Regions from separate parts of the Pseudomonas sp. 37 R 15 genome, predicted to be linked through region 4. Evidence: predicted binding sites of a transcription regulator. Region 4 holds the regulator's gene; each other region holds the start of a gene.
What was found. Region 4 encodes FliA, which starts transcription of late flagellar genes. Its sites were predicted from a motif close to CTAAAGTTTNNNNNNNNNNNGCCGNTAA; they were not measured.

Region 1 (7,595 bases), on a different contig from region 4:
CATGGGGCGTGGCCAGTACGTTGGGCAGAGAGCGGAAGGGATGCTCAAGGGGGAGTGGCTCCTGGCTATAGACGTCCAGCGCCGCGCCGGCCAGACGCCCGTTGCTCAGCGCATCCACCAGTGCCTGTTCATCCACAATCGATCCACGCGCCGTGTTCACCAGGTGCGCGCCGGGCTTCATCCAGCCCAGTGCCTGCGCGTCGACCAGCCCGCGGCTGCGTTCGCTGAGGACCAGGTGAATGGTGAGAATGTCAGCCTGCTCGAACAGCTCGCGCTTGCTGACCCAAGTCACCCCCGACTCGGCGGCGCGTTGCGGGGTGAGGTTTTCGCTCCAGGCAATCACGCGCATGCCGAATACCTGGGCGAATTGTGCGACTTTCTGCCCGATGCTGCCCAGCCCCAGGATGCCCAGCGTCTTGCCATGCAGGTCGCCGCCCAGGCCGACCTGCCACCCGCCGGCGCGCAGGGCGTTGGCTTCGGCCAGCAGGTTGCGCGTCGAGGCCATGATCAGGGCCCAGGTCAGCTCCGGCGCAGCCTGCTTATAGCTGTCGGTACCGCACACCTGGATCCCCAACGCCTGGGCGGCGGACAGGTCGATGGCGGCGTTGCGCATGCCACCGGTCACCAGCAACTTGAGCCTGGGCAGGCCTTGCAGCAGGGCCTGGTCGAAAGGCGAACGTTCGCGCATGACGCAAATCACGTCGAACCTCTGCAAGCGTTCGACCATCGTGACGGTGTCGGCGGGGTAGTCGTGGAGAAAGTGCAACTGGCCCAGGGGATCGAGTACCGACCAATCCACCACGCTACTGGCCACTTGCTGCCAATCATCAATCACGGCGATCTGTAGCGACATGCACGCGTCCCCAAAAGGTTAAAGGGCGTTCAAACCCTGCAACAGCGCGGTATGAAACTGCGCCGGTTCTTCCATCTGCGGCGCATGGCCCAGGCCGGGAAACTCTACCAGGGTGGCATGGGGAATCAGCTTGGCCACCTGCTTGCCCAACACTTGATAATTGCCGATCCGCGCCTTCACCACCGGCGGCGCCAGGTCCTTGCCGATGGCGGTGGTGTCGCTGGTGCCGATCAGCAGCAGGGTGGGCACTTGCACGTTCTTGAACTCGTAGTACACCGGCTGGGTGAAGATCATGTCGTAAATCAACGCCGAGTTCCAGGCCACTCGGGTATGCCCCGGGCCCTGGTTCAGGCCGGCGAGCATGTCCACCCAGCGCTCGTATTCGGGCTTCCAGCGCCCCCCGTAATACGTGTCGCGCTCGTATTTGCGTACGCCGTCGGCGCTCAGTTTCAGCTCGCGTTGATACCACTGGTCAACGCTCTGGTGGGGCACGCCCAGGGCCTTCCAGTCTTCCAGGCCGATGGGATTGACCAGGGCGAGTTGTTCGGTCTGTGCCGGGTACATCAAGGCATAGCGCGTGGCCAGCATGCCGCCGGTGGAGTGACCGAGCAGCGTGGCTTTTTGAATGCCGAGCTTTTCCAGCAACTGGTGGGTGTTGAGCGCCAGTTGCTGGAAGCTGTACTGGTAATGCTCGGGCTTGCTGGAGGTGCAAAAGCCGATCTGGTCCGGCGCGATCACGCGGTAACCGGCGTCGCTCAGGGCTTTGATCGATGCCTCCCAGGTGGCGCCGCAGAAGTTCTTGCCGTGCATCAGCACCACGCTGCGCCCGTTGGCTTTACCGTTGGCCGGGACATCCATATAGCCCATTTGCAGGCTTTCACCCTGGGACTCGAAGTTGAAGCGTTCAACCGGATAGGGGTACTGGAAACCCTGGAGTTCAGGGCCGTAGGTGGCGGCAAACGCCCGCGCGGCGCTGGCCGTGAGCAGGCCGGCGATGCACAGGTCACGGATGGAAGGCATGGTCATAAGCTCCGGGAAAGATGTTCCGGATGCTGTTTGGGGAAGATTAACGGGGGATTAACACCCAGTGCAGGGTGATTGCGGCAAGCACGCCGTAGCGCAGCGCCTTGGCCAGGGTGACCAGCAGCAGGAACCGCCAGAGCGGTTCGCGCATGACACCGGCCACCAGGGTCAGCGGATCGCCAATGATCGGCACCCAACTGAGCAGCAGCGTCCAATGCCCCCAGCGCGCGTAGTGGCTGCGCGCCTTGTCCAGTTGCCGTGCGCTGACCGGAAACCAGCGCCGCGCCTTGAAGCGCTCCACCGAACGCCCCAGCAGCCAGTTGACCAGCGAACCCAGCACATTGCCCAGCGTGGCGATGCCCAACAGCAGCCAGAGGTTGTAATGCCCACTGAGCAGCAGCCCGACGAGCACGGCCTCCGACTGCAGGGGCAGCAACGTCGCCGCGCCAAAGGCGGCGACGAACAGCCCAAGGTACGCCATCAACATCGGGCTGGGGCTCGTTGCAAAGAGAATTTCATGGGGGTCTCAGTGAAGGCGCGACAAGGGGCCCGGCATTTTCCCTGAATCGGGTCAGTTAAGCGATAGAGCGGTCTATGGCTGAATTTTCCAGGCGATGCTTGAGGCGGTCCAGCGCAACGCCCGAGAGTGCGATCATGCGTTCAGGCAAGGTCGCCAGTTGCAGCTCGGTCTCATAGGTCAATACGCGCTTGAACAGCGTGCCGCCCTGATGCGCGTGCAGCACATACTCAATGCAGCCATCGACCGCCAGCGAGGTGAACACGGTCTTGAACTCGTTGGGGCACCGGGCGACTTGCACGCGGTAGCTCAGCGCAAGGCGGATGCCCAGCAGGTCGATGATTTCGGTAAAACGCGCGCCGGCCGGCAGCGAACCGCAGGTGCCGGTGTCGGCGCTGAGGGAGGAGGGGTGCCATTCGTGCCAGCGGTCGGGCTGGGTCACGTAGTCATAGACGGTCTCGACTGCCGCCAGGATGAAGCGTTCCTGACTGATCCGCTTCAGGCGCACTGGCTGCTCGGTCGCATGCATGACACACCTTCCTGTGTGGGGAGTCTCAAACCAGGAGTTGTCAGGATAGTTCGACTCCCGTGCTGTGCACGGGAGTATTCCGGCCTGGATCAACGCACTTTGAAGCGTCCCATCAAGGCAATCACCCGGCCATTGGCTTCCAACAGGCTTTGGGTATTGGTTTCGGTGGCATGACCGCTTTCTACCAACTCTTCAACCATTTGTCGGATCTGCACCATGCTGCGGTTGATCTCTTCGGTCACTGCGCTCTGTTGCTCGGCGGCCGTTGCGATCTGGGTGCTGAGGTTGTTGATGTGGCTGACTGAGCCGGCCATCTCGTCGAGCCCGGTGTTCACCCGCGCCGTGGCATCCGCCGCCGACTGGCAACTGGCCTGGGTGTTTTCCATGGCCGCTACCGACGAGCTGACGCCGGTGGTCAAGCGCGCCAGCATCTCGTTGATCTGCGAGGTGCTGGACTGGGTGCGTGCGGCCAGTGCGCGTACCTCGTCGGCCACTACGGCAAACCCGCGGCCTTGCTCGCCGGCCCGCGCCGCTTCGATCGCGGCGTTGAGCGCCAGCAGGTTGGTCTGGCCGGCGATGGCACCGATCACGCCGAGGGTTTCGGTGATGCGCGCGGCATCCTGGCGCATGTTTTCGACGGTGTGGGTCGCGCTGGCCACTTCACCGATCAGGGCACTGACGCTGGTGGACGCTTCGCCTACCACCACCCGTGAACGGTCGGCATGCTCGTTGGCACGCTGAGTGAAAGCCGCCGTTTCTGCGGCATTTTGCGCGACGGTGTCGGCGGTGGAGCTCATTTCGGTGATGGCGGTCACCGTCTGATCCGTCTCCGACGCGTGGCGCAACAGGATCTGGTTGGTGTGCGCCGAAGTGTGCTGCAACTGCTCAAGGCCCGAGGCCATGGCGCCGGTGGCCTGGGTCACTTCGCCGATCATGTTTTGCAGATAAACGATAAAGCGGTTCACCGAGTGGCCGATGGCGCCGAGTTCGTCTTCGGCCCGGATGGTGATGCGCCGCGTGAGGTCGGCGTCGCCGGCGGACAGTGCGTCGATATTGCCCTTGAGCGCTTTCATGCGCTGTACCAGTTGGCGAATGGCGTACGCCGCCAGCAGCACCAGCAGGATCACCATCGGGATTTGCAGCAGTGCCAGAGTGCCGAGCACATCATTGCGCTGGGCGGTGATCAACGAGGTGGGCAGGGCGGTCGCCAGGAACCACGGTGTGCCCTCGATCGGGCGCATATAAAAGGTGCTGGCCACGCCCTGGTTGTCGAACTCGGCGCGTTGCAGGGCCTGGTCGCGATGGGCGAGGGCTTTGCTGACCTGGGCGGCGAACGCCGACGTGCCGGTCAGCTCACTGATATTCTTCAGTACGACCGGGCTGCTGATGCGCGAGCTGTTGCTGATGATCTTGCCGTCGCCTTCGACGATCAGCATTTGCCCGTCAATGTCTTTTTCCTTGCTGGCCACCAGGTCGTTGAAGAAGCCCAGGGTTACGTCGATGGTCGCCACGCCATAGGCGGCGCCGTCACGCTGGATCGCCATGGCGCAGTTGGTGCGCGGCTCCTGGCTGGCATCGTCCTTGTAGGCCGCGGCCCAGGCGCATTGGCCACGGGGTGAGGCGAGGCCGCCCTTGTACCAGCTCTGGTCATAATAGTTGGGCGCGGCGTCGCTGTTCCAGAAGGTGTTGACCGCCAGCTTGCCCGAGGCATCACGGTGCCAGAACGTGCTGTGCTTGTTACGCCCGGGCGTGCGCTGGTTGGGCAGCGGCCAGATACCGCCGCCGAACACTTTCAGCTCGCCGTACTGGTCAACAAGGCCGGGCAGGACCTTGTCGATGGCGTCGCTGTCGAGCAAAGGAATCGTTTGGGTGATGGTGCGTTGCTGGGCCTGAACCTTGTTCAGTTCGCCCTGGATCTGTTCGGCCACCTCGGCGATGCGGTTGAGTACCACCTGTTCTTCGGTGTATTGCAGCTTGGGCGCGACCAACTGGCCGATACCCACGACGGTCAACACCAATAACACCAGGACGAACAGCACCAGGAACAGGGTATAGCGGGCTTGGATGGAGCGCAGTGGGGGCATGGGGTCGTCCTTACGAAGCGTTATTGTCGACGCGGCTTTATTAGAGCTTCGTAGGGCTATCGGCCTGGATCGGGGGAGCTTTAGGTGCGCGGGTGCAAGAAAGTGCAGGCGCCGTCGGACGGCGCCGCAAGGTCAGATTTCCAGCATTGCCATCACCTCCTCGGGGTAGCGCAAGCCGGCCGTTGCATCAGCCGTAAAGATCGCCGCCAGCGCCGCCAGTTCGGTCGCGGTCAGGCTGATCGACACGGCAGCCACATTCTCTTCCAGGTATTTACGTTGCTTGGTGCCGGGTATCGGCACGATGTAGTCGCCTTGGGCCAATACCCAGGCCAGCGCCAGTTGGCCCGCCGTCACGCCTTTATCCGCCGCCAGCGCTTGCACCTGCGTGACCAGTTGCAGGTTCTTCGCGAAATTCTCGCCCTGGAAACGCGGGTTGAAGCGGCGGTAGTCCTCGGCGCCGAAATCCTCCGGGCGCTTCAATGCACCGGTCAGAAAACCCCGGCCCAGCGGACTGTAAGGCACGAATGCGACGCCCAGGCGCTGGCAGGCGGCGAGGCAGCCGTTGTCTTCCTGATCGCGACTCCACAGCGAGTATTCACTTTGCAGGGCACTGATGGGATGGACCTTATGCGCCCGTTCCAGTGTGGCGGCGCACGCTTCGCTCAGGCCCAGGTAACGCACCTTGCCCTGTTGCACCAGCTCGGCCATGGCGCCGACGGTTTCTTCGATGGCCACCTCGGGATCGATGCGGTGCTGGTAATACAGGTCCAGGGTGTCAATGCCCAGGCGTTGCAGCGTGCCGTCGATGGACGCGCGCACGTAGTCGGGGCGCCCGTTCACGCCACGCAGCGCCGGGTTCGCCGGGTCGCGCAGGATGCCGAACTTGCTGGCCAGGAACACCTGATCGCGCTTGCCGGCGATAGCCTTGCCGATCAGCTGTTCATTGGTGTGGGGGCCGTACATGTCGGCGGTATCGAGGAAGTTGACGCCCAACTCCAGCGCGCGGTGCAGGGTGGCGATCGCCTCCGAGGTATCGGTGCCCGGTGCGTAGAAATCGCTCATGCCCATGCAGCCGAGGCCGATGGCGGAGACGTGGGGGCCGTTGGTGCCGAGTTGACGAGTGCGCATGGTTTAAGCTCCTGTGGGTGAAGATACCCATTGTCACGCTCGACAAAACCTGGATAAACCGGCTAAAAGCACTATCACTGTTTGGAAAATCTAAACAATCGCCAGGAACTCATCGTGGACCGTTTCAATGCCATGCGCGTATTCACCCGGATTGTGGAGTTGGGCGGTTTCGCCAGGGCGGCGGACAGCCTGCAACTGCCGCGCGCCTCGGTGACGATCCTGATCAAGCAACTGGAGGCGCACCTTGGCGTGCAACTGCTGCAACGCACCACGCGCCAGGTCAGCCCGACCCTGGACGGCGCGGCGTACTACCAGCGGTGCGTGCAGTTGCTGGCTGACCTTGAGGAAACCGAGGCGGTGTTTTCCTCCCGCCGACAGAACCCGCGAGGCACGCTGAGCATTGATATGCCGTCGGGCATTGGCCGTCTGATCGTGATTCCAGCGTTGCCGACCTTCACCGCGCTCTATCCGCAGATCGAGCTGGATATCGGGCTCAATGATCGTCCGGTGGATTTGATTCGCGAAGGGGTCGATTGCGTGCTGCGCGGTGGCCTGGCGCTGGACGAATCGCTGGTGGCGCGTCCGCTGGCGATGATGGACCAACTGACGCTGGCCAGTCCCGCGTATCTGCAACGCATGGGCGTGCCCGCCAGCCTGGACGAGTTGGCGAAGCACCAGATGATCGAATATGTCTCCAGCGCCAGTGGCAAGCGCTTTGGCCTGGAATTCCAGCTCGGCGCCGAACTGCGCACGATCAACCTGGCGAAGGTGGTTGCGGTAAACAGTTCCGATGGCTATTTCGCCGCCTGTGAAGCGGGCTACGGGCTGATCCAGGCGCCGCATTATCATGCGATGAAGCAACTGGCCGAGGGCACGCTGGTGGAGGTGTTGCCGCAGGTGGCGGTGCCGACAATGGCATTGACGGCGCTGTACCCGCCGCACCGACAGCTGTCTCGACGGGTGAGGGTGTTTGTCGACTGGCTGGTGCAACTGTGCGCCGAGCCGGACAACGGTTTGCAACGGGCTCAAATCAAGTAAGGTAGCTTGTACGTTCGGGTAGGCCCAGTTCGCGTCTCATACCGTTCTCCGTGAAATGCTCAGGGTTGACGTTGGTTGCTGGATTAGACGGGCCGTTGAAATGAAAAGGCGGTGCGCTGCTGGGCAACCCAACGACTTGAAATTCAGTGTTGTTAATCGCGCTTGAATAGTTGGGGTCGGACGGCGATTGTTCTCGAGTAGTGCCCGGTAGGTTGGTGCCTGTTGCACCGTTATAAGCATGCCCGGTTTCGTGGGTCAACCCAACGATCGGGGGGTCGAATGTGCGTCCACTGGGGTCTTCAATATCCGTCCGATTATAAGCAACTACGCCCTTGTCGGCGAGTGAGCCTGGCTTGTTGTCGGTGATTCTGCCTCTTCGTGGATCGTCCCTTTCGATGTTACGTATGCCGTCCTGCCGAGCTT
Region 2 (7,595 bases), on a different contig from region 4:
AAATTAATCGGAATAAGAATGTTTGTGTTCCGCGTCTTGGCGCTAACTAATTGAATTGCAGACATAAAAAAACCGGACACAGGGTCCGGCTCTCTAAAACACGCCTATTTAAGCGTGTGTAAATTCTGCTGAATACGGCGCCGCAGCCTGGGCTGTCTGCAACTGCGTGAGGGTTTCCCGTACCACTTGCTTGGCGAGGCATGCGCATTTACCGCACTGGCTGGCAACACCGGTGGTTTCACGCACTTCCTTGTAGCTGCAGCAACCTTCATAGATTGCTTCGCGGATTTGTCCGTCGGTGACGCCAGTACAGAGGCACACATACATAAGGAGAACCGTCGCGGGTTAGGGCTTAAGTGGGATGGATCTTAATGTTAACGAGAATGATTGTCAAAGTGGTTTCGTCAACTGTCCCTTGGGTATTGCCTGCGCGCTGACGAACGGTTTTTTCGGTGTATGATGGTCGGTCTTTACGAAGCGTGACCGCGTCACAGGTCTGTCGCCAATGCATGGCAGACTCGACGCTGGTCCTGTTACTTCAATCGTCACCCCTTCATCAGGAGATATCCAATGAGCGTACTCGTCGGCAAACAAGCCCCGGATTTCGACGTACCTGCCGTCCTCGGCAATGGCGAAATCGTAGACAGCTTCAAACTGTCTGAAGCCATCAAAGGCAAATACGGCCTGGTGTTCTTCTACCCGCTGGACTTCACCTTCGTCTGCCCATCCGAGCTGATCGCTCTGGATCACCGCATGGACGATTTCAAGGCACGCAACGTTGAAGTGGTCGCCGTTTCCATCGACTCCCACTTCACCCACAATGCCTGGCGCAACACGGCCATCAACGATGGCGGCATCGGTAAAGTCAAATACACCATGGCTGCCGATATGAAGCACGATATCGCCAAGGCGTACGACGTCGAATCCGAAGGCGGTGTGGCTTTCCGTGGCGCGTTCCTGATCGACGACAAGGGCGTTGTGCGCTCGCAGATCATCAACGACCTGCCGCTGGGCCGTAACATGGAAGAGCTGATTCGCCTGGTCGACGCGCTGCAATTCCACGAAGAGCACGGCGAAGTCTGCCCTGCCAACTGGAAGAAAGGCGACAAAGGCATGACCGCTTCCACCGAAGGTGTGGCGGCTTACCTGACCGAGAACGCCGGCAAGCTGTAAGCCGGATTCAAGGTAGAAAAAAACCGGCCTGAGAAGGCCGGTTTTTTTATGGGCGGGGAGTCTCAGTCGCCGAAGTCTTCCCAGCCGCCCATCTGTTTCCATCGATTGACGATGCCGCAGAACAGCTCGGCGGTCTTCTCGGTGTCGTAGCGGGCCGAATGAGCTTCGCGGCCGTCGAAGTCGATACCGGCTGCCTGGCAGGCTTTCGCCAGCACGGTCTGACCATAGGCCAGGCCGGCGAGCGTGGCGGTGTCGAAACTGGAGAACGGATGAAACGGGTTGCGTTTCATGTCCAGCCGCGCCACGGCGGCGTTGAGGAAGCCCAGGTCGAAACTGCTGTTGTGCCCCACCAGGATCGCACGCTTGCAGCCATTGGCCTTCAGCGCCTTGCGCACGCCACGGAAGATGTCGGTCAGCGCGGCTTCTTCACTCACCGCCATGCGCAGCGGGTGATCGAGCTTGATGCCGGTGAACTCCAGGGCCGCCGCTTCGATGTTGGCACCTTCAAACGGCTCGACGCGAAAGAAGTGGGTGTGGTCCGGGTACACGAACCCCTGCTCGTCCATGCCGATGGTTGTCGCGGCAATTTCCAGCAACGCGTCGGTGGCGCAATTGAAACCGCCGGTTTCTACGTCGATAACGACAGGCAGGTAGCCGCGGAAACGCTCGGCCATCGGGTGACGCGAACCGCCGCCACCGCTGTGTTCCTGTTCATCATCGTAATGGTCTTCACTCACTTGCTTTCCTCCAGCAGGCGCCAGCGCAGTGTTTCACCGGCGCGCAGCGGGATAACGGTCAACTCGCCAAAGGGCAGGCTGGCGGGGGCGGTCCAGTCTTCACGAACCAGGGTGATGCGGTCGGTATTGGCCGGCAGGCCATAGAAACGCGGGCCGTTGAGACTGGCGAAACCCTCAAGCTTGTCCAGGGCATTGCGTTGTTCGAACGCTTCAGCGTACAGCTCGATGGCGGCAAACGCGGTGTAGCAACCCGCGCAACCGCAGGCGGCTTCCTTGGCGTGCTGGGCGTGGGGCGCGGAATCGGTGCCGAGGAAGAACTTCGGGCTGCCGCTGGTCGCGGCGTCCAGCAAGGCCACCTGGTGGGTGTTGCGCTTGAGGATCGGCAGGCAATAGAAGTGCGGCCGAATCCCGCCCACCAACATGTGGTTGCGGTTGTACAACAGGTGGTGTGCCGTGATGGTCGCGCCGACGTTGGCCGAAGCCTCGGTGACGAACTGCACGGCGTCGGCGGTGGTGATGTGTTCAAACACCACCTTGAGGGTCGGGAACAGCTCGACCACGCGGCGCATATGTTCGTCGATGAAGATCTTTTCGCGATCGAATACGTCGACATCGCCACGGGTGACCTCACCGTGGATCAACAGCGGCATGCCCACGTCGGCCATGGCTTCGATGGCCGGCAGGATCTTGTCGATGCTGGTCACGCCGGAGTCGGAGTTGGTGGTCGCGCCGGCCGGGTACAGCTTGGCGGCGTGCACGAAGCCGCTGGCCTTGGCCTCGCGAATTTCCGAAGGCTGGGTGCGGTCGGTGAGGTAGAGCACCATCAGCGGTTCGAAGCGGCTGCCGGCCGGTCGTGCAGCGAGGATCCGCTGGCGATAGGCATCGGCTTGCTCGGCGTTACGCACCGGAGGTACCAGGTTAGGCATGATGATGGCGCGGCCAAAGGTGCGCGCGACATCGGCCACGGTGTGGGGTAACGCAGCACCATCGCGAAGATGTATATGCCAGTCGTCGGGACGCAGCAGGGTCAGGCGGTCGGACATTGGGGATTCCAGGCGGGTCAATCTGGTGGGAATGCTACCGGAAAAGACTCGTGCAGGCACTCGCTATCAAGTTTTGCAGGATGCAACCGATAGCACTGGGTATGCCTTAACGATGTATGACGCTTTGAAGTGTTGTAGAAACCAGTGGAGCCTCCCGTGCGCCAGCATTATCTAGCCCTGCTCAGTGTGTTCGCCAGCCTGCCCGCGATGGCTCTCACGTTCCAGACACGTCTGGAGAATATTGAGTGGAAAGTGGAGGGCGATCAGTTCGAGTGCCGCCTGACCCAGCCGATCACCGATTTCGGCTCGGGCGAGTTCGTGCGCCGGGCGGGCGAGCAGGCGACCTTTCGCCTGAAAGCCTATAGCGGATCGCTCGGTGCCGGCTCCGCCACGTTGCTGGCCGCCGCCGCGCCCTGGCAACCGGGCCGCGGCGACATCAACCTCGGCGCGGTACGCGTCGGCAGCGGTGATGTGCTGTTTAACAGTTCCCAGGCCCAGGCCGGGCGTCTTTTCAGCGGTTTGCTCGAAGGCCGCAGCCCGACCGTGCGGCATTACGGACGCGAAGGCGGTTACTCGGAAATTCGCCTGCTGCCGGTGAAATTCGCCAAGGCCTACAACGACTATCAGCTGTGTACAACCAAGCTGCTGCCGATGAACTACGACCAGGTCAAACAGACGGAAGTCGGTTTCCCCGGTGGCGGCATCGAATTGGATGCAGCGGCCAGGAAGAAACTGTCAGTGATTGTCGCGTTCATGAAAGCCGACCCCACCGTCAACCATATCGAGTTGAACGGCCATTCGGATAACAGCGGCAACCGCCTGACCAACCGTGATGTGTCACGACGCCGTGCCTTGGCGGTAATGGACTACTTCAAGGCCAACGGCATCCCGGAATCCCAGATCACTCTGCGTTTCCACGGTGAAAGCTACCCCTTGGCGCCCAACACCAATGCCGCCAACCGAGCGCGCAACCGTCGGGTCAACGTGCAACTCGAGCGCGTGGCGGCGCCAGAGAAACCGGCACCCCAGGCCGTAGCGCCGAGCAACCCTGCAGCGACCTCGTAAGGTGCGATTATCGGTCGCCCGTTCGACATAATCTGTCGCTTTATCTTCATTTGCTGTCGCGCCCCTGTAAATTCGCGGTTTTGATCGGTAGAATCGTTGCCTTTCCGTACAACCCCGTGGAGTGATGGCATGGCCGACGTAAACAAGGTCGTTCTCGCGTATTCCGGCGGCCTGGACACTTCGGTGATCCTCAAGTGGCTGCAGGATACTTATAACTGTGAAGTGGTGACATTCACCGCTGACCTGGGTCAGGGCGAAGAGGTCGAACCTGCACGTGCCAAGGCGCAAGCCATGGGCGTGAAAGAGATCTACATTGACGACCTGCGCGAAGAGTTCGTCCGAGATTTCGTTTATCCGATGTTTCGCGCCAATACCGTCTATGAAGGCGAGTACCTGCTCGGTACCTCCATTGCACGTCCGCTGATCGCCAAGCGCCTGATCGAAATCGCCAACGAAACCGGCGCTGACGCCATTTCCCATGGCGCCACCGGCAAGGGCAACGACCAGGTGCGTTTCGAACTGGGCGCCTACGCCCTCAAGCCCGGCGTGAAAGTGATTGCGCCTTGGCGTGAATGGGACCTGCTGTCCCGTGAAAAGCTGATGGATTACGCTGAAAAGCATGCGATCCCGATCGAGCGTCACGGCAAGAAGAAATCCCCGTATTCGATGGATGCCAACTTGCTGCACATCTCCTATGAAGGCGGCGTGCTGGAAGACACCTGGACCGAACACGAAGAAGACATGTGGAAATGGACCGTCTCCCCGGAGAATGCTCCAGACAAGCCGCAGTATCTGGAACTGACCTACCGCAACGGTGACATCGTCGCGCTGGATGGTGTCGAGATGACACCCGCCACCGTGCTGGCGACCCTGAACCGTATCGGCGGCGAACACGGCATCGGTCGTCTCGACATCGTCGAGAACCGCTACGTGGGCATGAAGTCCCGCGGCTGCTATGAAACACCAGGCGGCACCATCATGTTGCGTGCTCACCGCGCCATCGAGTCCATTACCCTGGACCGTGAAGTGGCTCACCTTAAAGATGAGCTGATGCCCAAGTATGCCAGCCTGATCTATACCGGTTACTGGTGGAGCCCTGAGCGGCTGATGCTGCAACAGATGATCGACGCCTCCCAGGCCCACGTGAACGGTGTGGTGCGCCTGAAGCTGTACAAGGGCAATGTGATCGTGACCGGTCGCAAGTCCGATGAGTCACTGTTTGACGCCAACATCGCGACCTTCGAGGAAGATGGCGGTGCCTACAATCAGGCGGATGCAGCGGGCTTCATCAAGTTGAACGCCTTGCGCATGCGCATCGCGGCCAACAAGGGACGCAAATTGTTCTGAGTGGTTTGCTGTTGTGAGAAAGCCCCTTTTACAAGGGGCTTTTTTTTGCCCTGAATTTACCCATTGATCGCTCCCTCGCTCCTCGTGGGAACGCATCCCGAGACGTTTCGCGTCGCCCTTGCGCAAGCGCCGGATCTTTCGCTGAAAGCAGGACGCGGAGCGTCCCGGGTGTCATTCCCACGCAGAGCGTGGAAACGATCATGTAAACAGGGTGTAAACCTATTTCAGGACTAGGCATTGAATATTCCAATACAAGCATTAATCAGCGGGAGGGGCGACGTTTAAAAATGTCGGCTGTGTGTTTAAGTATTTTCCTTAAGGTCTTTTTGAGTGTTTTCGATTTCAGACATCTATTTTGCTGAGGAAAGGTTTTTTACATCTAAGCAGGAACCATGTCTTACAGAAATTTCACTCATGTAGGCGCAAAGGATGTGTAATTTGTGGAATTTTCTGTAGGAAAATTGGGTGTATATAAATATGTTAAATGGAACTGAAGTTGATCGGCTTTTTTCAGCCCTTTGTATAAGCCGCAATGGTAAACAAGGAGTATTTCCTGAGAGCCCTGTGCGCCACGTTTACTGCGTAGGCCTGGGGATGGGGATATTTCACGCAAAATATGTACGAGCAGGGAAAGGTCTGAAGGGCTCCATAAAGCCCAATACACTAAAGCTTGCGAATTTTTGTAGGTCAATTCCTTTCTTGTTGTGGGGTGGGTCTCTGCCTGCTGTTGCTCGGGGGGGCATGCTATGCCAACTAGCAGGCGACTAGGCTATTGTGCTTTCTCTAAATAATTCGAACAGCGAAATTGGACTTTCTCATGAATAAAGTGCTGATCGTGGATGATCATCCCGTCATTCGGCTTGCTGTGCGCATGCTAATGGAGCGTCATGGTTATGAGGTTGTTGCCGAGACTGATAACGGTGTCGATGCGCTGCAACTTGCGCGGGAACATATGCCGGACATTGTCATATTGGATATTGGAATCCCCAAACTCGATGGCCTTGAAGTTATTTGCCGGCTGGCCTCGACCAAGCAAGCCGTATCGTTCAAGGTGCTGGTGCTGACGTCCCAGGCGCCTGGTCATTTCTCCATGCGTTGCATGCAAGCCGGTGCCGCCGGCTACGTGTGCAAGCAGCAGGACCTGACCGAGTTGTTGAGCGCCATCAAGGCGGTACTTTCCGGCTACAGCTACTTCCCGAACCAGGCGCTCAACTCGGTACGGTCCACCATGGGCAACGCCAGTGAGGCAGACATGGTCGAACGTCTATCGGGACGGGAAATGATGGTGCTGCAACAGCTGGCCCGTGGCAAAACCAACAAGGAGATTGCCGACGGTATGTTCCTCAGCAACAAGACCGTCAGCACCTATAAGACGCGCCTGCTATTGAAGCTCAATGCCCGGTCACTCGTCGACCTGATAGAGCTGGCCCAGCGTAATGGTCTGGTGTGAGGAGGGGCGCTCCACCATTCTGACCCCGTTGTAAAATTCGGCACAAAAAAGCCTCCGTCAGGGAGGCTTCCGGCTGGCTGCCGGCGGGTCAGAGGTCGAAGTCGTAATCGGCCAATTGTTTTTGCAGGCGTCGCTCTTCCAGAAGATTGTCGATAATCAGGCGTTTGCTCAAATTGGTCTTGGCCACCTCCGGGACGGGCGCCGGCGCATCATCGTCTTCCAGCTCCACCGGTTCGTCATCTACTACCAGTTGTTCTTTCCCAGTGCTCATAAGGTTCACTCCAGGCTAAGACTGCCATTGGCGCTCCTTATAGCGATAATCCGCGAACGCGTAAAAAAGATTTTTTCAATCGACCCATAGGGAAAACCCGGCAACCCTCAATCGTCGGATGTCTTGTCCTTGTATTCGCAAAGATCTTCGATCCGACAGCTGCCGCATCGAGGCTTGCGCGCCTGGCAAACATAGCGCCCGTGAAGAATCAGCCAGTGATGGGAATCGAGCAGATAGGGCTTGGGCACGAATTTCATCAGCTGTTTCTCAACCTCCACCACATTCTTTCCGCGAGCGATGCCGGTTCGGTTGCTGACGCGAAAAATGTGCGTATCCACCGCCATGGTCAGTTGCCGGAACGCCGTATTGAGTACAACGTTGGCGGTCTTGCGCCCCACGCCGGGTAATGCTTCGAGGGCTTCGCGGGTTTGCGGTACTTCGCTGGCGTGCAACTCCATCAGCAGGCGGCACGTCTCGATCACGTTCTTGGCCTTGCTGTTGTACAAGCC
Region 3 (7,595 bases), on a different contig from region 4:
AAAGTGGGTAGAATGCGGTTTTTTTCCAGCCTGGGGGTGCGCTTTGCGCGAAATTGTCCTGATCAACATCACAGGTCTTGACCGACCGGGTCTCACCGCTGCCATTACCGGTGTTCTGGCCCAGGGTGGTGTGAACATTCTCGACATCGGCCAGGCGGTGATCCACGACACCCTGTCGTTCGGCATCCTGGTGGAAATTCCCAGCACCGAACAGGCATCCTCGGTGCTCAAAGACATCCTGTTTACGGCCTACAAACTCGATCAGCAGGTGCGCTTCACGCCGGTGTCCGAAGCCGATTACCAGCATTGGGTCGAAGGCCAGGGCAAAAAACGCCATATCGTGACGTTGCTCACCCGCAAGGTCACGGCCGAACAATTGCAGCGCGTCAGCTCGATCACGGCGCATTACGGTTTGAACATCGACCATATCGACCGCCTGTCGGGGCGTATGCCGCTGGACACGCCGGCGGACAAGGGCAAGGGCTGCATCGAGTTTTCGGTGCGCGGGGAGCCGGCCGATGCGCAAGCGCTGCGCGCCGAATTCCTGAGCGTGGCCCAGGAGCTGAATGTCGACATCGCCTTCCAGGAGGATTCGCTGTTCCGGCGCAACCGTCGTTTGGCGGTGTTCGACATGGACTCGACCCTGATCGAAGCCGAAGTCATCGACGAACTCGCCAAAGCGGCGGGTGTGGGCGAGCAGGTCAGCGAGATTACCGAGCGGGCGATGGCCGGCGAACTGGATTTTCGCGCCAGTTTCAAGGAACGCCTGGCGCTGCTCAAGGGCCTGGACGTGAGCGTGCTCGACTCCATCGGCGCTTCCCTGCGCCTGACCGAAGGCGCCGAAACCCTGTTCGCCGAACTCAAGCGCCTGGGCTACAAAACGGCCATCTTGTCCGGCGGCTTCACCTATTTTGCCAAGCAACTGCAGGCCAAGCTGGGCATTGACTACGTGTTTGCCAACGAGCTGGAAGTGGTGGATGGCAAAGTGACCGGCGTGGCGGTGGAGCCAATTGTCGACGCACAACGCAAGGCGGACCTGCTCAAGGAACTGGCGCATAAAGAAGGCTTGCGCCTGGAACAGACCATTGCGGTCGGCGACGGCGCGAACGACTTGCCGATGCTGGCGATTGCCGGGCTGGGTGTGGCATTCCGCGCCAAGCCGTTGGTCAAGCAATCGGCCAAGCAGGCGATTTCGACCTTGGGGTTGGATGGGGTGCTGTATCTGCTGGGCTTGCGCGACCGTGACGGCCAGCTCTAGCTGAAGAAATACGGGCAAAAATGTGGGAGGGGGCTTGCTCCCGATGGCGGTGGGTCAGTCAATACAGCTCTGACTGGACTACTGCTATCGGGGGCAAGCCCCCTCCCACATTTGGTTCAGCGTCAGGCCTTGGGTGTTGCGATGCCCTGGCCCATCTGTACGGGTGAGCCCGCCAGCAACGCTTCGGTCCATTTCACCTGATCCGGCCCGAACAGCACGATAGCGGTCGAACCCAGCTTGAAGCGACCCAGTTCAGCGCCTTTTTCCAGATGGATCGGCGCACGGGCAGCTTCGTCGTAACGGAAGGTTTTCAGTTCACGCTTGGGCGGCGTTACCAGCCCGGCCCACACTGTCTCAATCGATGCCACGATCATCGCGCCCACCAACACCACGGCCATCGGGCCGCGTTCGGTGTCGAACAGGCAGACAACCCGCTCGTTACGCGCAAACAGTTCCGGTACGTTCTCGGCGGTGGTCTGGTTCACCGAGAAAATCCGCCCTGGCACATAGACCATCTCGCGCAAGGTACCGGCCAGTGGCATGTGCACCCGGTGGTAGTCCTTGGGCGACAGATAGATGGTGGCGAAGTCGCCGCCCATGAACGGCGCAGCCAGCGCAGCGTCGCCGCCCAGCAATTCCAGCACGCTGAAGCTGTGGCCCTTGGCCTGGAATACACGGCCATGCTCGATCGGGCCGAGCTGGCTGACGGCACCGTCGGCCGGGCTCAGTACGGCGCCCGGCGTTTGATCCAGTGGGCGCGCGCCGTCTTTCAGTGCGCGGGTGAAGAAGGCATTGAAGTGCTCATAGGCGGTCAGGTCTTCAACCAGCGCCTGGGACATGTCCACCTGGTAACGCTTGGCGAACCAACGGGTGAAGGCATTCTTGAACCAGCGCACGCGGCACTCGGCAATGCAGCCGGCCAGGCGCGAGAGCAAGTGGTGTGGCAGCAAGTACTGGCTGAGGATAAACAACTGCTTTTTCATAACTGTCCTTAAACCTTAAATCTCAACGGGGGTGTCGGGGTGGTTGCCCCATTCGCCCCAGGAACCGGCATAACCTTTGACTCGTGGGTAACCGAGCGCCTTGGCCACCAGGTAGGTGAAGCCAGAGCGGTGGTGAGTCTGGCAGTGGGTGATGATTTCTTTATCGCGGGTCAGCCCGAGGTCTTCGAGGATTTGCGGCATGTCGCGGCGGATGCGCAGGCTGCGCGCTTTGTCCATCCCGGCGGTCCACTCGAAGTTCACGGCGCCGGGGATGTGCCCGGCTTTGGCCGCGAGGACTTTTTCGCCGGAGTACTCCAGCGGGCCGCGTGCGTCCCAGATACCCAGGTCGGCCGCGCCGAGCCGGCTTTGCAGGTATTCGCGGGTGGCGGTGGGGCCGTCGTGCAAGGTGAGGCTGACCGGACCGCCAGCGGGGGTGGGCACCTCGGTGGACACCGGGTGTTTCTCGTCCAGCCACGCCAGCAGGCCGCCGTCGAGGTAGTGGTATTTCTGATGGCCGATCACGTCGAGCATCCAGATAAAACGCCCGGCCCAACCGCCGCCTTCGTCGTCATACACCACATAGGTGGCATCGGGTGTGTGGCCCAGCTCGCCGAACAGCTTTTCCAGGTCAGCCTTGTGCGGCAGCAGGCCCGGTGCGGGCGGTTGGCCCAACTGGGTGCGCTTGGGGTCAACGAAATGCGCGCCGGGGATATGCCCTTCGGCGTAGAGGGCGGCACTGGTGAGGTCCACCAGAATCAGGTGTTCGGCATCAAGGCGACCTTGCAGGTCGCTGGATTCGATCACCAGCGGCAAGCCAGAGAAGTCAGGCATGTGAGGTCTCCTGGGCACAAATGTTGGCGATAAAGGAGGGCGATTGTAGCGCAAGCATCAGGCGCTGCGGTTGGTAAAGCTATGCAGGGCTTTCTCGACGCATTGCGCGGTTTTGCCAAAGGCTTGCACGGTGGTTTCCGAGAACGGCCCGCCACCCTGGTCAGCCACCATCAGCATGACTACGCGGCCATTACAGCTCAGCGAGCGCAACAGCAGGTGCTCGCCGGTAAACAGGCGGCGCAGGATCGGTGGCAGCAGGGCGGCGAACTGCGCATGGTTGTCAGGACCGAGACGCACCTGGGCGGACTTTTCCAGCAAGCGTTGCAGCAATGTACTGTTGACCACATCCAGGCTCAGGTTGGCAGCGTCCTTCGGCAAGCCATCGGCCTGATGCACGCGCAAGGTGCTCAAGGCGCGATCCGCCATGAACAGCAATACGCGCTGCATGCCGCTGGCGACCAGGGCTTCCTTGGCGCACGTGGTCAGGTGCATCGCATTGGCAAAGCGGCTCGGTTCGACCAGCAGCTCCGTGCAACGGTTGCGCCACAGTGCCAGTGCTTCGGCCGTGGGCGGCGGCGCGGGCAGCAGGCCACGATGGACCTTTTGCACGTGCCACGGCCAGATCAGCGACAGGGCCGGGTGCCAGAGATCAGGCATCAAAGTGCTGCGGGCGCTGGTGACCGCTTGCTGGTGAACCTGCTGCTGCACATCGCCCAGTGGCTCCTGCAGGTACAGCGCAGTGAGGTATTGCCAGCGCTCGGTGTGCGGGCAGGTCCAGGACTCCTGCGCCGACAGCGCCAGGCCGTTGGCCAACAGCACCGTGTTGGCCGGCTGATTCAGCCAGCGGCGCAGGTTGGGTTCGGCGTCGAGTAATTGCTGGTGGCGCAGCGGGTCGTCTTCGCGGGCGATACGCAATGCCTTGACCAGCAGACGCCGCTCGCCCAGCAGCAGGTTATAGCCCTGGGATACCCAGATCGGCAGGTGCCACGCCGCAGTCAGGCCAAGGCACAGGTCCAGCAGGCGCACGCCGAACACGTGCTGCTCGACCTGGCGCGCCGACTCACCCTTGTGGATCACCCGCAGCTCCCATTCCTCAAGCAGCTTGGGGTAGGCCACGGCCATCGGCCACAACGGTGACAGAAACAGCAGGCTGCCCCAATGGATGTCCTGCCACAGGCGCGCCAGGCGGCTGCCGAACAGGCCGTTGGCTTGCTGGGAAGCGTGCTGGCTGACCAGCAGCAGTTGACGCAGCGCGACGGGAATCTCACGGGCCGGCACCGACGGCAGGCGCACCAGCAGTTCTTCGGCGCGTTTAAGGCCGAGGCGATTGAGCGCCACTTCGAGGTTTTCCGCCGGTTCCGCCAGGCTGCCGTGGGTGTGGCTGTTGGCCTCGCGCATCACGCTGAGCACCAGGGCCGGGCTGTCTTGCATCAGCTCGGCGATGTCCCTCAATGAGCTGCGACTGTCGCGGATGGCTTTGCACACCCGCTCGTGGCTGGCCTGGGGAACGGGCAGCAGCACGTCGTCCAGGCACTTGATCCAGGCGGCGAGGGTGGCGGGTTTTGCAGTTGGGACTGTCGTTTCATTAGCCATGATTGGGGCGCGATCATCATATGTGTTCAACACACCCGTAACGGGCTGAATTGGCTTTTCGCCTTAACGGGCTATAGTCTGGCGCAGTTTTGCCGATAAGTAGAACAAGAGTTTTTCAGCTGCACCCACTATGTCCATGAACCCGACGGCGCAAGTACAGATCCCCTATGGCTAAAATTATCGGCATCATTGTCGTCATCGCAAGTGTGCTCGGTGGGTACGTCCTGTCCCACGGTAAGATTGCCGCGCTGATTCAGCCTTTCGAAGTGTTGATTATTGGCGGCGCCGCCTTTGGCGCTTTCTTGCAGGCCAACCCCGGCTACATGACCATGCACGTGATCAAGAAGTCGCTGGGCATGTTCAGTTCGCGCTTCTCCCACACGTTTTATCTGGAAGTGCTGGGGCTGGTCTACGAAATCCTCAACAAGAGCCGCCGCGAAGGCATGATGGCCATTGAAGGGGATATCGAAGACGCCGCCGCCAGCCCGATCTTCGCCAAGTACCCGGCCGTGCTCAAGGACGAGCGCATGACTGCCTATATCTGCGATTACCTGCGCATCATGTCCTCCGGCAACATGGCGCCCCATGAGCTCGAAGGCCTGTTCGACATGGAGCTGTTCAGCCTCAAGGAAGAACTGGAACATCCTTCCCACGCCGTGACCGGCATCGCCGACGGCATGCCTGGTTTCGGTATCGTCGCGGCGGTACTGGGTATCGTGGTGACCATGGCCTCCCTGGGTGAGGGCGATCAGGCGGCCATCGGCATGCACGTCGGTGCGGCGCTGGTGGGTACCTTCTTCGGTATTCTCGCGGCCTACGGTTTCTTCGGCCCGCTCGCCACCTCCCTGGCGCATGACGCCAAGGAAGAAATCAACCTCTACGAAGCGATCAAGGCGTGCCTGGTGGCGTCCGCGTCGGGCATGCCGCCGTCGTTGGCCGTGGAGTTCGGGCGCAAGGTGCTGTACCCGAAACATCGCCCAAGTTTCTCCGAGCTGGAACAAGCGGTTCGCGGTCGCTAAGCCATGGAAAACAACCAGCCGATCATCATCAAGCGCGTCAAGCGCTTCGCTGCGGGGCACCATGGTGGTGCCTGGAAAATCGCCTTTGCCGACTTCGCCACGGCAATGATGGCGTTCTTCCTGGTGCTGTGGCTGATGTCCACCGCCACCCCTGAACAGAAGATCGCCATTGCGGGTTACTTCAAGGACCCGATTGGTTTTTCGGAAAGTGGTACGCCCTTCGTGATCGACCTGGGCGGCTCGCCGCAACTGGCGCCGGAGCGCACCATCAATCCGGAAGTGCAGACTGAATCGCCCCAGGAAAAAATCCCGATCGAGCGCGATAGGGTCGAAAGCATGGCCGAACAGGTCGAGAAAGAGCGCCTGGAGCTGTTGCTGCAAGAGCTGCAGAACAAGGTCGAGGAAAACCCGCAACTGCTGAAATTCAAGGATCAGATTTCCTTCGAAATTACCCCGGAAGGCTTGCGTATCCAGATCACCGACGCCGCCAACCGGCCGATGTTCGATTCCGGCAGCGCGCGCTTGAAGCCGTACTTCGAAGATATCCTGCTGGCCATGGCCGACACCATCAAGGCGGTGCCGAACAAGATCAGCATCAGCGGCCATACCGATGCCAAGCCCTATGCGGGGCAGGGCGACTTCGGCAACTGGGAACTCTCGGCCAACCGCGCCAACGCCGCGCGCCGCGCGCTGGTGGCCGGCAGCTATCCGGACCCGCAAGTGGCGCGGGTGGTGGGCTTTGCGTCATCGCAGCTGTTTGATCCGAAAGATCCGTTCAACCCGATCAACCGGCGCATCGATATCGTCGTGCTGACCAAAAAAGCCCAGCGAGCGATTGAGGGCGATCAGCCGCCGCCACCGCCTGCACAGGGCGAGGGCGCCCCCGGTGAAGTGCCTGCGGACCCGAATGCGCTGCCGCCAGGTCAGGAGCCGCTGCCGGCCCATGAGCTGCGTCAAAAGCTGAACCTGTTTGATGACGGTGGGGTGAAGGATCCGACGGCGCCTGTGCCGGGGTCGTAAGCTCTAAATACCACAAGGCCGCGATTATCGCGGCCTTGTGGTATCTGCCCGTCTCGTTGTAGGAGCGAGCTTGCTCGCGAAAAACGTCAACGAAAACGCCGGTATCCAGGATGCCCGCGTTGCTCTTGGGGCCTTCGCGAGCAAGCCCGCTCCTACAGAGGTGGAGGCAACTTAGTAACTGCTCTCAGGCAAGCTCGCAATAATCGACCGATAGCTGTTCATCCGCTGTTGCTGCACGCGGCCATCCTCCAGCGCCTTGAGCAATGCACAGCCTGGCTCGCGGTCGTGTTTGCAGTCGCGGAAGCGGCAAGTGCCGATCAGGTCGTTGAATTCGATGAAGCCCGCTTCCACGTCGCTGCGGCTGACATGGCCGAGGCCGAATTCACGGATACCCGGGGAGTCGATCAACTCACCGCCACCTGGGAAGTGGAACAGCCGTGCGGTTGTGGTGGTGTGCGTGCCCTGGCCGGACAGCTCCGACAGCGGACCGACGCGGGTGTCGACTTCCGGCAGCAGGCTGTTGACCAGCGACGACTTGCCCACACCCGACTGGCCGACAAACACGCTGATACGCCCGTCCAACTGCTGTTGCAGTTGTTCCATGCCGTTGCCGTGATGGGCCGACACTTCCAGCACCGGGTAGCCCAGGGTGCGGTAGACCGCCAGCAATGCATTGAGCGCCGGAGCGTTCTGCTCGTCGATCAAGTCGAATTTGTTCAGCAGCAGCAGCGGGCGAATACCGGCATGCTCGGCGGCGACGAGGTAGCGGTCGATCAGGTTGGCGTGGGGCTCGGGCAGCGGCGCGAACACAATCACGATCATGTCGACGTTGGCCGCCACCGGTTTGAGCTGGCCACGGCTGTCGGGGCGGCGCAGTTCGGTGCTGCGTGG
Region 4 (7,595 bases):
TTGGCGGCTGGGGTGGCTGGGGCGGCGGCGGTGGCCGCGACTTGCGGCAAGGCTTCGGCGACAAACGTGCCTTTGCCATGCAGTTGGTCGAGCAGTGCCTCGAACTCGTCGTCGGTAATATCGGTGCTGGCATTGGCTGCCGGCGCTGCCGGCGTAGCGGGCGCGGCATCCGACGGAGCCGGGGCCACGGCGTCGGCTGCGAACTGGCCTTTGCCATGCAACTGGTCGAGCAGGGATTCGAATTCGGCGTCGGTAATGTCTTCGCTGGTCGGCGTGGCGACCGGCGCAGCCGCAACCGGCGCTTCAGCTTGAGCCTTGACCGCATTGAGCGAGTCGAGCAGTTGCTCGAACTCGCTGTCGGTCACGTCCGGCTCGGCTTGCGCCACCGGTTCAGGCTCGGCTTGCACCGCAGGTGCTTCGGCAGCCGGTTCGGCCAGGCGCGCCAGGGCGGCCAGCAGTTCCGGGGTGGCGGCCGTGATCGGCGCACGTTCGCGCACTTCGCTGAACATGCCGTTGACCGCATCCAGTGCTTCGAGAATCACGTCCATCAATTCCGAGTCAACCTGACGCTCACCCTTACGCAGGATGTCGAACACGTTCTCGGCGATGTGACAGCACTCCACCAGCTCATGGAGCTGGAGGAAGCCGGCGCCCCCTTTTACAGTGTGAAAACCGCGAAAAATTGCATTGAGCAGGTTCGCATCATCCGGGCGGCTTTCCAGCTCGACCAGTTGTTCGGACAGTTGCTCTAAAATTTCGCCGGCCTCTACAAGGAAATCCTGAAGGATTTCTTCATCGGCGCCGAAGCTCATGTGGGTGCTCCTTAGAAGCCTAAACTGGACAGCAAATCGTCTACGTCATCTTGACCGGATACGACGTCTTCACGTTTATCGGCATGAATCTGCGGACCTTCACCCTTGGCGAGATGTTTTTGTGGATCTTTTTCCGAGAGGATCGCTTCACGGTCATGTTCGATGCCGGCAAAACGGTCGACCTGGCCGGCCATGAGCACCAGTTTGAGCAGGTTGCTTTCCACTTCGGTGACCAGTTGGGTCACCCGCTTGATCACCTGGCCTGTGAGGTCCTGGTAATCCTGGGCCAGCAGAATATCGTTGAGGTTGCTGGCCACCGTGCGATTTTCCTGTTCGCTGCGCGACAGAAAACCGTCAACCCGACGCGCCAGCTCACGGAACTCTTCAGCCCCTACTTCGCGGCGCATGAAACGGCCCCAGTCCACGCTCAGGGCGTGGGCTTCGCTGGCCATGCCGTTGACCAGGGGCGTGGCGTTTTCCACCAGGTCCATGGTGCGGTTGGCCGCCGCCTCGGTCAGCCTGACCACATAGGACAGGCGTTCAGTGGCATCGGTGATCTGCGAAATCTCTTCGGCCTGGGGCATGCGCGGGTCAATCTGGAAATTGACGATCGCACTGTGCAGCTCGCGTGTGAGCTTGCCCACTTCCTGGTACAGGCCGCGGTCACGGGTCTGGTTAAGCTCATGGATCAACTGCACCGCGTCGGCGAACTGGCCTTTTTCCAGGCTGTCGACCAACTGGTGAGCATGCTTTTTCAGGGTCGACTCAAAGTCGCCCTGTGACGTTTCTTTATGCTCCATAGCTCCCCCGCGATGGCATTAGCCGTGGATGCGTTCGAAGATTTTTTCGATCTTCTCTTTCAAGGCCAATGCTGTGAATGGCTTGACCACGTAACCGTTGACCCCGGCTTGGGCGGCTTCGATGATCTGTTCACGCTTGGCTTCGGCGGTCACCATCAACACCGGCAGGCTGCGCAGTTTTTCATCGGCGCGCACATGGCGCAGCAAATCGATACCGGTCATGCCCGGCATGTTCCAGTCGGTTACCAGAAAGTCGATGCTGCCGCTGTTGAGGATCGGAATCGCCGTAATGCCGTCATCCGCCTCGACCGTGTTAGTGAACCCAAGGTCACGCAACAGGTTTTTTATGATCCGCCGCATCGTTGAGAAGTCATCAACGATGAGGATTTTCATGTTCTTGTCCAATTCGACCTCCAAGCAGTCTTAAACGCGCCCAGCACCTGGACGCGCCACTTCAATCAACAGGCGTTACACAAAAAGGACTGCCCAGGGCACCACGGAGCGATCCCGCGAAGGCCGAAGCCTTCGCGGTAGCATCTGCAGTGTCCCCACACTGCCTGTCAGCGCGCGCGCCACTCTCCCAACCGTCCCCGCAAGCGGGCCGCGCACTGGCTATGCAACTGGCTGACACGCGATTCGCTGACCCCCAGGACCTCACCGATTTCCTTGAGGTTCAGCTCTTCGTCGTAGTACAGCGCCAGCACCAGGCGCTCACGCTCCGGCAAATTGGCAATGGCGTCCGCCAACGCGCCCTGGAAACGCTCATCTTCCAGATCGCGTGACGGTTCCATATGCGCACTCGCGCCGTCCTCGTGCAGCCCTTCGTGTTCGCCGTCCTGCAACAGGTCGTCGAAACTGAACAGGCGGCTGCCCAAGGTATCGTTCAAAATCCCGTAATAATCGTCGAGACTCAATTGGAGTTCGGCCGCAACTTCATGATCTTTAGCGTCACGACCGGTTTTTGCTTCAATTGCACGAATTGCGTCACTGACCATGCGCGTATTGCGGTGTACCGAACGCGGCGCCCAGTCGCCTTTACGCACCTCATCGAGCATCGCGCCACGGATACGGATACCCGCATACGTCTCGAAACTCGCGCCCTTGCTCGCGTCATATTTGGTCGACACTTCGAGCAGGCCGATCATGCCGGCCTGGATCAGGTCTTCCACCTGCACGCTGGCGGGCAGGCGCGCCAACAGGTGATAGGCAATGCGCTTGACCAGGGGCGCATAGCGCTCGATCAATTCGCCCTGGCTGTCACGTGCCGACTTTTTGTAAAGGTTGTAGCCGCTTGATGTCATAGCACAGGTCCCGCGCTCGTCTGATGCACCAGTCGCTCGACGAAAAACTCCAGATGCCCCCGAGGGTTGGCAGGCAGCGGCCAGGTATCGACCTTCTGGGCAATGGCCTTGAACGCCAGTGCGCACTTCGAACGAGGGAACGCTTCGTAGACCGCACGCTGCTTTTGCACGGCCTTGCGCACACACTCGTCATAGGGAACTGCGCCGACGTATTGTAACGCCACATCGAGGAAACGATCCGTGACCTTGGTCAACTTGGCGAACAGGTTGCGCCCTTCCTGCGGGCTCTGGGCCATGTTGGCCAGCACGCGGAAGCGGTTCATGCCGTAGTCACGGTTAAGCAGTTTGATCAGGGCGTAGGCATCGGTGATCGAGGTGGGTTCGTCGCACACCACCAGCAGGACTTCTTGCGCTGCGCGTACAAAGCTGACCACCGACTCGCCGATCCCGGCGGCGGTGTCGATCACCAGCACGTCGAGGTTGTCGCCGATATCGCTGAAGGCCTGGATCAGGCCGGCGTGCTGCGCCGGGCTCAGGTGCACCATGCTCTGGGTGCCGGAGGCGGCCGGCACGATGCGGATCCCACCGGGCCCCTGCAGCAGCACATCGCGCAGCTCACAGCGGCCTTCGATCACATCGGCCAGCGTGTGTTTGGGGGTCAGCCCCAACAGAACGTCCACGTTGGCCAGGCCCAGGTCAGCATCCAGCAGCATGACGCGACGGCCAAGCTCTGCCAGGGCCAGGGACAAATTCACTGACACGTTAGTTTTGCCGACGCCACCTTTGCCGCCGGTCACCGCGATCACCTGTACGGGATGCATGCTGCCCATTTTATTTCTTTACCTTGTCTTGCTTAGACGCAGGCTACATGGCTTGGCCGCGTGTATCGCTTGCAGGCCATCGATGTAGGTACATTTCACGGTGTTCATCCTGCCTCATCCCACCCGTTTTGCCGGGTTGTGATAAAGGTCGGCGAACATATCGGCCATCGCTTCCTCGCTAGGCTCGTCTTGCATTTGCACGCTGACAGCACGGCTGACCAACTGATGACGGCGCGGCAGATGCAAATCATCCGGGATCCGCGGCCCGTCGGTCAGGTAGGCGACCGGTAGTTCATGACTGATTGCCAGGCTCAACACTTCGCCCAGGCTGGCAGTTTCATCCAGTTTGGTCAGGATACAACCGGCCAGCCCGCAGCGTTTATAGCTGTGGTAGGCAGCGGTAAGAACCTGTTTCTGGCTGGTGGTTGCAAGCACCAGGTAATTTTTTGACTTGATGCCACGCCCGGCCAGGCTTTCGAGCTGCATGCGCAGGGCCGGGTCGCTGGCTTGCAGGCCGGCGGTATCGATCAACACCACGCGCTTGCGCAGCAGCGGGTCGAGGGCGTTGGCCAGGGACTGGCCCGGGTCGACATGGGTCACCGGCACATTGAGGATGCGGCCCAGGGTCTTGAGCTGTTCCTGGGCGCCGATGCGGTAACTGTCCATGCTCACCAGCGCGATGTTTTGCGCGCCGTACTTGAGCACGTAGCGCGCTGCCAGCTTGGCCAGGGTGGTGGTCTTGCCCATGCCGGCGGGGCCGACCATGGCGATCACACCGCCCTCTTCCAGGGGTTCGATTTCCGGGGTGGCAATCATGCGTGCCAGGTGCGCCAGCAGCATGCGCCAGGCCTGGCGCGGCTCTTCGACTTCGGAGGTCAGCGCCAGCAGGTCACGGGACAACGGGCCGGACAGGCCGATGCGTTGCAGGCGACGCCACAGGTTGGCCTGTTGCGGCTTGCTGCCTTGCAGTTGCGTCCAGGCCAAAGAGCCGAGTTGCACTTCGAGCAGCTCGCGCAGGCCGTTGAGTTCAAAGCGCATCGAATCGAACGCACGCTGATCGACCGCGGCGGCCGGGGCTGGCGCGGCGGGACGCGGCGGTTCGACAAACGTAGGTTCCACCAGCGGCTCGGAAGCGGTCAGCGGCAGGCCGGCGAACAACTGGCGATTGGTGGTAGCGTCGCTGTCGCCGCGCATGCTCAGTTCGGCCTGGGCCGAGACGATGCGCGAAGCGGTCTTGCGCAGCTCGTCTTCAAGCTCCATGTTCGGCACGCGCGGCGCCAGGGCCTGGGGGGTGTAATCCAGGGCAGCCGTCAGCTCGACACCGCCGGCAATACGACGGTTACCGATAATCGCGGCATCGGCGCCCAGCTCATCGCGGACCAACTTCATGGCCTGACGCATATCGGCGGCGAAAAAACGCTTAACTTGCATAACCCACTACCCTCAGCCGTTGGGCCCTACTGTCGCGACGATAGTCACTTGCTTATTGTCAGGAATTTCCTGGTAAGCCAACACGTGCAAATTCGGTACTGCCAGGCGTCCAAAGCGCGACAACATCGCGCGGACCGGACCGGCCACCAGCAAAATCACCGGCTGGCCCTGCATCTCCTGGCGCTGCGCGGCTTCGATCAACGAACGCTGCAGCTTTTCAGCCATGCTTGGCTCCAGCAACACACCTTCTTCCTGGCCTTGCCCTGCCTTCTGAATACTATTGAGCAATATCTGTTCCAACCTTGGCTCCAAGGTGATAACAGGCAGCTCAGACTCAACGCCTACAATGCTTTGCACGATTGCGCGGGACAAACCGACGCGCACCGCCGCCACCAGCGCGGCAGTATCTTGACTCTTGGCGGCGTTGTTGGCGATGGCCTCGGCAATGCTGCGAATGTCCCGTACCGGCACTTGTTCGGCGAGCAAGGCCTGCAGCACCTTGAGCAACTGCGACAGCGACAGCACGCCCGGCACCAGCTCTTCGGCCAGTTTCGGCGAGGCCTTGGCCAGCAAACCCATCAATTGCTGGACTTCCTCGTGGCCGATCAGCTCGTGGGAGTGCTTGTAGAGAATCTGATTGAGGTGAGTGGCGACCACGGTGCTGGCGTCGACCACGGTGTAACCCAGCGATTGCGCCTGGCTGCGCTGGCTGACTTCGATCCACACCGCCTCCAGGCCGAAAGCCGGATCTTTGGCGGTAATGCCGTTGAGCGTACCGAACACCTGGCCGGGGTTGATCGCGAGTTCGCGGTCCGGGTAGATCTCGGCTTCGGCCAGGATCACGCCCATCAAGGTCAGGCGGTAAGCGCTGGGGGCCAGGTCGAGGTTGTCGCGGATATGCACGGTGGGCATCAGAAAGCCCAGGTCCTGGGACAACTTCTTGCGCACACCCTTGATCCGCGCCAGCAACTGGCCGCCCTGGTTGCGGTCCACCAGCGGAATCAGGCGGTAACCCACTTCCAGGCCGATCATGTCGATCGGGGTCACGTCGTCCCAGCCCAACTCCTTGGTTTCCTGGGCGCGGGCCGGGGATGGCAGCAATTCCTGCTGGCGTGCGATTTCCTGCTGGGCCTGGACCTTGACTGCATTCTGCTTTTTCCAGAACAGATAGGCCGCGCCGCCGGCCATGGCCGCCATGCTCAGGAACGAAACGTGAGGCATGCCCGGCACGATGCCCATGACGGCCATGATGCCGGCGGCCACGGCCAACGCCTTGGGGGATGCGAACATCTGGCGGCTGATCTGCTTGCCCATGTCTTCGGAGCCCGAAGCACGGGTCACCATGATCGCTGCCGCTGTAGATAACAACAGTGATGGCAATTGCGCCACTAAACCGTCACCGATGGTCAGCAAGGCGTACACCTTGCCTGCGTCGCCGAACGTCATGCCGTGCTGGAAGATCCCCACGGCGATGCCGCCGATCAGGTTGATGAACAGGATCAACAGGCCGGCGATGGCATCACCGCGCACGAATTTGCTGGCGCCGTCCATGGAACCGTAGAACTCGGCCTCCTGGGCGACTTCGGCCCGGCGTGACTTGGCCTGGTTCTGATCAATCAGGCCGGCATTGAGGTCGGCGTCGATGGCCATCTGCTTGCCGGGCATCGCATCCAGGGTAAACCGCGCGCTCACCTCGGAAATCCGCCCGGCACCCTTGGTCACCACCACGAAGTTGATAATCATCAGGATCGCGAACACCACGATACCGACCACGTAGTTACCGCCGATCACCACCTCACCGAAGGCCTGGATCACCTTACCGGCGGCGGCGTGACCGTCCTGGCCATGGAGCATCACCACGCGGGTGGACGCCACGTTCAGCGCCAGGCGCAGCAGGGTCGCCACCAGCAGGATGGTGGGGAACACCGCAAAATCCAGTGGCCGCAGGGCGTACACACAGACCAGCAGCACCACCACCGACAAAGCAATGTTGAAGGTGAAAAACACATCGAGCAGGAACGGCGGCATCGGCAACATCATCATTGCCAGCATCACCAGCAACAACAACGGCACACCCAGATTGCCCCGCGACAGGTCAGTCAGGGTGCCACGGGCCGTGCTGAGCATTTGAGAGCGATCTACCACCGGTATTCCTCGTGTCCTTGAAGCAAAGTTTTGACGCTGGGAGGCGTCCTGAAGGCGGTATTGCAAGAAGCCTTCCAACTTTGCTTTCGGGCTCTGACAACCTGCCAAGCGCCCGAGGCCATCGGGCCTGAATCCATTCAAATGTGGGAGGGGGCTTGCCCCCGATAGCGGGGTATCAGCTATGGATTTGTTGACTGACACACAGCGATCGGAGGCAAGCCCCCTCCCACATTTGGTTTTGTGTGCAGCCAGGTAATGCCCAGGAAATTTCCGACAAGGATTTGG

Region 1: BFQ04_RS22125 (methyl-accepting chemotaxis protein) is a predicted target of FliA. The motif match lies at 5,063-5,090, and genes of this name have one in related genera.
Region 2: BFQ04_RS17065 (flagellar protein MotY) is a predicted target of FliA. The motif match lies at 3,019-3,046, and genes of this name have one in related genera.
Region 3: motA (flagellar motor stator protein MotA) is a predicted target of FliA. The motif match lies at 4,737-4,764, and genes of this name have one in related genera.

Annotation. Positions count from the first base shown of each region.
Region 1 covers NZ_CVTV01000056.1:258,063-265,657, forward strand. The annotation lists gene BFQ04_RS22105 (D-2-hydroxyacid dehydrogenase family protein) at 1-853, opposite strand, end outside; gene BFQ04_RS22110 (alpha/beta fold hydrolase) at 872-1,873, opposite strand; gene BFQ04_RS22115 (YqaA family protein) at 1,920-2,363, opposite strand; gene BFQ04_RS22120 (SRPBCC family protein) at 2,452-2,922, opposite strand; gene BFQ04_RS22125 (methyl-accepting chemotaxis protein) at 3,012-5,006, opposite strand; gene BFQ04_RS22130 (aldo/keto reductase) at 5,139-6,134, opposite strand; gene BFQ04_RS22135 (LysR family transcriptional regulator) at 6,249-7,172, shown strand; gene BFQ04_RS22140 (M91 family zinc metallopeptidase) at 7,165-7,595, opposite strand, start outside.
Region 2 covers NZ_CVTV01000049.1:387,412-395,006, forward strand. The annotation lists gene BFQ04_RS28680 (bacterioferritin-associated ferredoxin) at 109-327, opposite strand; gene BFQ04_RS17050 (peroxiredoxin) at 571-1,173, shown strand; gene rnt (ribonuclease T) at 1,236-1,910, opposite strand; gene pyrC (dihydroorotase) at 1,907-2,953, opposite strand; gene BFQ04_RS17065 (flagellar protein MotY) at 3,110-4,018, shown strand; gene BFQ04_RS17070 (argininosuccinate synthase) at 4,148-5,365, shown strand; gene BFQ04_RS17075 (response regulator transcription factor) at 6,183-6,815, shown strand; gene BFQ04_RS17080 (PA3496 family putative envelope integrity protein) at 6,904-7,086, opposite strand; gene nth (endonuclease III) at 7,194-7,595, opposite strand, start outside.
Region 3 covers NZ_CVTV01000048.1:187,288-194,882, reverse strand. The annotation lists gene serB (phosphoserine phosphatase SerB) at 44-1,258, shown strand; gene asd (archaetidylserine decarboxylase) at 1,381-2,241, opposite strand; gene BFQ04_RS15175 (rhodanese-like domain-containing protein) at 2,257-3,072, opposite strand; gene BFQ04_RS15170 (HDOD domain-containing protein) at 3,130-4,665, opposite strand; gene motA (flagellar motor stator protein MotA) at 4,833-5,684, shown strand; gene motB (flagellar motor protein MotB) at 5,688-6,704, shown strand; gene rsgA (small ribosomal subunit biogenesis GTPase RsgA) at 6,876-7,595, opposite strand, start outside.
Region 4 covers NZ_CVTV01000018.1:85-7,679, forward strand. The annotation lists partial or broken gene BFQ04_RS03870 (Hpt domain-containing protein) at 1-812, opposite strand, end outside; gene BFQ04_RS03875 (protein phosphatase CheZ) at 824-1,612, opposite strand; gene BFQ04_RS03880 (chemotaxis response regulator CheY) at 1,631-2,005, opposite strand; gene fliA (RNA polymerase sigma factor FliA) at 2,173-2,913, opposite strand; gene fleN (flagellar synthesis regulator FleN) at 2,910-3,743, opposite strand; gene flhF (flagellar biosynthesis protein FlhF) at 3,849-5,165, opposite strand; gene flhA (flagellar biosynthesis protein FlhA) at 5,178-7,292, opposite strand.